Regions from separate parts of the Arcicella rosea genome, predicted to be linked through region 1. Evidence: riboswitches for the same ligand, from Rfam matches in the RefSeq annotation. Region 1 holds a riboswitch; the other holds the start of a gene.

Region 1 (3,218 bases):
TAACTTTCTGGAACGTTTACACGAATTGGCGAACCAACATCATTCAATTTTCCAGTTAAAACCAATTGGTTATTGTAATTCATAAAGTAACCGTTCAAAGCAAAAGCAGCTTTTCCTTTTTGAACTTTATAACCTACTTCAAAATCGTTCAACTTTTCAGATTTAGGTGTTGCACCAACATTATCAACAAAATCAGAACGGTTAGGTTCTTTGTTGCCTACGCTGTAAGAAGCATAAGCCGAAGCATTAGACGCTATTTGGTAACTTACTCCAAACTTTGGATTAAAGAATTTATAATCCACTTTTTGTCCGATGTTCAAAAGATTATCATCCGTTCCTTTAATTTCATAATTTACAGTTCTTACTTGTAAATCAGCAAAAGCATTTATTTTTTCAGTAAGCTGATAGAATACTTTTCCATAAATATTGAAATCCGTTTTCTGTGCCGTTCCGTTATAATATCTGTCTCCTAATTTTGAAGTAGAAGCATATTGCGCCCAAATGATTTCTCCATAATGACGACCATCATATTGATTTAATCCACCACCAATATTAGCTTTTAACTTCTTAATACCCTGATAATCAAAAGAGAAAGTTGTTCCATAAAAATCATTATCTAACCATTTTCTACGAACTAAATCTGTTTTAGTAAGCGTGGTATCTTTTAATACAATATTTGGTAAACCATACTTTGAAAACTTATCTTGCTCTTTAAACTGCTCGTAATATCCACGCCCATAAGTATAATGGAAATTCAAGTTGAATGTCCACACATTTGATAAAGTATGCGAAGAAAGTAATTGATAATGATCTTGCTGATAATTATCCGTTTGATTTGGATAAGTATATAAATTGAAAGTACGATTTATCGGCAAAGTTGCTTCTGATACGCCTTCCCAAGCTTGATAGGTTTTTTCTTTTCCGGAGAAAACATTCAGACGAACAAAAGATTTTTTTCCAAAGTAAGCTCCCGAAAGATAGAATGATTTTAAATCAGAACTAGCTCTGTCGATATAACCATCAGAAGTAACTTTCGACAAACGAGCATCAAAAGTAAATTTATCGTTTACCAAACCAGAACCAACTAAAATAGTGTTTTTTAAAGTATTGAATGAGCCATAAGCAGTATTGATTTCGGCATAAGCCTGTTTTCTGAATTCGTTAGTAGAAATATTAATTGATGCCCCAAAAGCACCAGCACCGTTGGTAGAAGTACCCACGCCACGCTGCACTTGGATTGAACTTACCGAACTAGCCAAATCGGGCGTATTTACCCAATAAGTACCTTGAGATTCCGCATCGTTCAAAGGAATGCCATTAATAGTCACATTGATTCTGGTAGCATCTGTTCCTCTGATTCTAATCCCTGTATAACCCACTCCAGCACCAGCATCAGAAGTAGAAACTAACGAAGGTGTAAAGTTTAATAATTGAGGAATATCCTGACCAAGATTTTGCTTCTGAATATCTTCTTTAGAAACATCCGTAAAAGCAATGGCTGATTTTGCATTGGCTCTAGTAGCATTTACTACTACTTCATCTGCGGCAAAAGTAGATTTACTAAGTTCGAATTTGAAAGTAGCATCTTTTTGTAAATCAATTACTTGTATTTTTTTCTCATAACCTACAAAGCTTATTTTCAAAGTATAAGTACCTTTTTTTACATTTTTAAGGGTGAAAACACCTTGTACATTACTTTGCGTTCCTCTTACTGCATTCACTAAAACAATGTTTGCTCCAGCCAAAGGTTTATTACTTTCGGCGTCAAATACTTTTCCTGAAATAGTATATTGGGCGTATGATTTTGTGAAGAGAAAAAGTATTAAAACTAAAAGATTTGAATACTTTAAAATAGCAAAATGTTGATTCTTTGAAGAAAAAATCATGGCAACGAAATGCTTGATGATACCTGCCTGAATAGACAGATTTCTCAGATTAGTCGTTAAATTTTTCATTTTTGAAAAGATTAACAACAGGCAAAGGAGTCAAATCCCGTTAGATTTAACAATGTGAAACCCTATGTGATTGATTGATTTTAAATCTGTTTACGTCATTATAACGCAAAACCAAATTTACAAAATCCCTTCGACGGAATTACCCGCATCAGGTTCAGTGGGTATAATCTCAGCCCGTTATATTAAGGCACCCCTTTTTGTGATTGTAAGACAAAGGTATGACGAAAACTGATAAATTGTATTTTTTTATTTTGAGACTTGAGGATTTTGGACTTTAGACACAAGAGACAAGAATCAAGACTATTTTTTAGATTTTAGGATTTACTGACTTTGAGACTTGAGGGTATACAATTTTAGGTTTTTAGTTTATTAAACAGGTACTCAAGCCTTGAAGACTTCAGAAAAGTGAAAATTTCTAACCGTAATACCTACAACTGAAATGAATAAACCTAACAGAGTAAAGCCTACAATGATAATTCCCCTCGACGGACTACTTTTCTTCACAGGCACTTGTGCAGGTTCTAGTACTTTAAAAACGGGTGTTTCTCTGTGAATTCTAATTTTCGTTTCTTCTAATTGCGTAGCTAATTGAGTGTAAAGATTGTAAGCCAATTCTACTTCATGTTGTAATTTTTTGCCTTCATCTTTGGCGATGTTCAAGAATAAATTCCTATTCATGTCCTGATAATGTGAGTACGCAAAAAGGGCTTTTTCATAATGTTTTTGTGCTTCATTGATTCGTGAGGATAAGAAATCTATGTCTTTTTGGGTTTTTTCTGTTCGGTACTGAATCACATAATTTAATAGATAATCTTGGGTAAATTTGGCAAGCGTAGCGGCAATTACAGGGTCTTGCATTTTTACTGACATTGTAATTACACCTGTTTTTTTGTCTAAAGAAGTCACAACTCTTTTATGCAATTCTCGGATTTGTAAATCTTCTTCTTTATTCAAATGAATCAATTCTGGAGTAATTTTTGGTTCATTCAAGTTCTGAAATTCACTTTTATTAGATTCCCCAACGAGCTTTACAAGTATTTCCTTTTTACTACATTCCTTTAGATAATCCGAAACAAGCATTTCTCGCTGATGTTCGATTGAGCGAACTTTTAAATGAAGTAGTTGCATCAAAAAAGGTGTACTCTGCAAAATATTCGGATATAAATCTGGGCGAACGGCTTCTGTCGAACCAAAACTACTGAGGTCAACGCCAGCAAGTCCAGCCAAAGATTTAAAATTATTCATACTTTCAGTTCCTTCTTT
Region 2 (3,218 bases), on a different contig from region 1:
ATAAATGTTTTTCCAGTTCTTTTTTTGATAAACCTGCTAAAACTTACGACCGTCATATTCACGATTTTGGAAATGTCCTCAAGCGAAATATCCTTATCATAATTGTTTCTCATATATACAAAAGCCTTTTCAATTCTTCGGCTATCATAAGTAGCGGTTTCATTTGCAAAAGTCACTGTCGTTAAGGTTTTCATATTTCTCGAAACCGACAAATCATGTAAAATAGACATCAATTCCATTACCGAACAAAAACCATTGGTTTGTGTGAGTCCGATTAAGCGAGGTTTAATTGCCTGAATGGTTTCTTGTGAAAAGGAAATTCCTCTAGCCGAACGTTCTAGCATCGAGCGGATAAAGCTCATTTGATTTCTTTTTAAGAATTTCTCATCAAATAAATCTTTGTGAAATTGTATTGTAATTTCATGAATATCCTCCATTTCAGATTCATGTGAAAACCAACCATGTGGTACATTCGAACCTATCAAAATCAATTCCTGAGTTGAAATCACTTCGGTGTGGTCGCCGATTACTCTTTTCACACCTTTTGCGTTTTCGATAAAATTCAACTCAAACTCTTCATGATAATGTAAAGGAAAATCAAATTTATTCTTTGTTCTATCAAAAACCATGAAGCAATCATTTGAAGTAAGTGGCGTAATTTCTCGATAAATTTTTGTCATCTTAGATAATAAGGGTTAAAATAATACAAATAATTATGTAGTTAAAGTATCATAAGTATAGTGAAGTATTTATACAGTAAAATTGCAATTTATTGTCAATATTGCAACAAATAGTCTATAGAATATACTAAAATCAAGGGTTTTCCCTTAGTTTTTATGGTTGATTTTATGACTTGTAAGACTTTAAAGTAGAATTTGTATCATAATTGATGGCTTTTTGTTTTTAAATCCAAAAATATTTTTGAAAAGACATGAGTGAAAAAAAAACAAAAATATTTGCCTTGAATTCAATTTTTATACTTTACATTTGTCTCAAACTTTAGGGGTGCCTTAAATATAACGGGCTGAGATTATACCCTCAAAACCTGAACGGCGTAATTGCTGCGTAGGAAAAAGTAAGGCAGATTTTTCAATTCAAATTCGATGCAAGTATTTCATCATCGTTTCTAAAATTTCACTGCTTTTCTTGGTTAGCTTTAAAATGATAGATTGATTTTTCATTCTTGTTTTTAGGTGGATGACACATTTTGTGGATGATTAGGTGTACAACTAATATATCACAAAAGTTTCCCCAAAGCTTGCTCGTACACGCTCACAATTTCTTCTTGGTTTCCGTTAAAGTTCATTTGTTTTTATTTAAATAAATTCATGAAATGACAGTCTTTGTTAACGACGAAACATTTGAGTTTTCAGAAAATCCTACTTTAATCGAAGTGCTGAATCAACAAGGTATTAACGAACTCCGTGGATTGGCTTTAGCTATCAACGAAGAAGTAATTCCTCGTGCAGAATGGTCTGCTATCAAGCTTGAAAGTAATGACCGATTAATGCTCATTCGTGCTACGCAAGGCGGTTAAAGATTGTCATTGAATCCTCCAAAAACTAATGAAAAACATGAAGAAAACAGAAAAAACTCCTCAGACTGAAACCATCAGTAGAGCGCCATTTCCTGCATCAAAAAAAGTATATGTTCAGGGAGAAATACATGATATTCAAGTAGCAATGCGTGAAATATCTTTGTCAGATACTTTGGTAAATGGTAAAGTGATGTCAAAAAATGCACCCGTTACGGTATATGATACCAGTGGACCTTTTACAGACCCCAATATTGATATTGATGTAAGAAAAGGTTTGCCAAGATTACGTCAATCATGGATTGTAAATCGTGGAGACGTAGAAGAATTAGAAGGTATTTCTTCAAATTATGGTCGTGAACGTTTGGCAAATCCAGCTTTGGATTCACTTCGTTTTGAACATTTGAAGAAGCCATTAAGAGCGAAAGCAGGGCAAAATGTTTCGCAATTGCATTATGCCAAAAAAGGAATTATTACGCCAGAAATGGAGTACATTGCCATCCGTGAAAACCAGAAAATTGATGCTTTGAAAAGTATCGGACACCAACACGAAGGACATAGTTTCGGAGCAAATACGCCAAAGGGTTTAATAACGCCAGAGTTTGTACGTTCGGAAGTGGCAATGGGTAGAGCTGTTATTCCTAATAATATTAATCACCCAGAAAGTGAACCAATGATTATTGGGCGTAACTTTTTGGTGAAAGTAAATGCCAATATTGGTAATTCTGCGGTTTCATCGAACATCGAAGAAGAAGTAGAAAAAACCGTTTGGGCTTGTCGCTGGGGTGCTGATACCATCATGGATTTATCGACAGGTAAAAATATCCACGAAACCCGTGAGTGGATTATCCGTAATTCTCCTGTACCAATTGGCACAGTACCGATTTACCAAGCTTTAGAAAAAGTAGGAGGAAAGGCAGAAGATTTAACTTGGGAGATTTTCAGAGATACGTTAATTGAACAAGCAGAACAAGGCGTTGATTACTTTACGATTCATGCAGGCGTGTTGTTGAGATATGTGCCAATGACGGCAAAAAGAGTAACGGGAATTGTTTCTCGTGGAGGAAGTATCATGGCAAAATGGTGTTTGGCTCATCATAAAGAGAATTTCCTTTACACACATTTTGAAGAAATCTGCGAAATCATGAAAGCTTATGATGTAGCTTTTTCTTTGGGGGACGGACTTCGTCCTGGAAGTATTGCTGATGCCAATGATGCCGCTCAATTTGCTGAATTAGAAACTTTGGGTGAATTGACGAAAATCGCTTGGAAACATGATGTACAAACCATCATAGAAGGGCCGGGTCACGTGCCGATGCACTTGATTAAAGAAAATATGGACAAGCAATTGAAAGAATGTCACGAAGCACCTTTTTACACACTTGGACCATTGACAACTGACATTGCTCCAGCTTATGACCATATTACTTCTGGGATTGGTGCAGCCATGATTGGCTGGTTTGGTTGTGCAATGCTTTGTTATGTTACACCAAAAGAACATTTAGGTTTGCCAAACAAAGAAGATGTGAAAGTGGGAGTAATCACTTATAAAATTGCTGCACATGCTGCCGACCTTGCCAAAGGACATTATGGTGCGCAAATTCGTGATAATGCTTTAAGTAAAGCTCGTTTTGAATTCCGTTGGGAAGATCAATTCAATTTAGCACTTGATCCAGATACTGCT

What was found. A riboswitch is a leader RNA that binds a small molecule or an ion and turns the genes downstream of it on or off. The one in region 1 is predicted to bind thiamine pyrophosphate.
Region 2: another riboswitch for thiamine pyrophosphate. It lies ahead of thiS (sulfur carrier protein ThiS); the one in region 1 lies ahead of ABID42_RS03390 (TonB-dependent receptor).

What each region holds. Positions count from the first base shown of each region.
Region 1 is NZ_JBEUMS010000001.1:756,657-759,874, forward strand. It holds gene ABID42_RS03390 (TonB-dependent receptor) at 1-1,955, opposite strand, end outside; TPP riboswitch at 2,064-2,160, opposite strand; gene ABID42_RS03395 (GNVR domain-containing protein) at 2,337-3,218, opposite strand, start outside.
Region 2 is NZ_JBEUMS010000004.1:341,994-345,211, forward strand. It holds gene ABID42_RS07685 (AraC family transcriptional regulator) at 1-680, opposite strand, end outside; TPP riboswitch at 992-1,089, shown strand; gene thiS (sulfur carrier protein ThiS) at 1,334-1,537, shown strand; gene thiC (phosphomethylpyrimidine synthase ThiC) at 1,575-3,218, shown strand, end outside.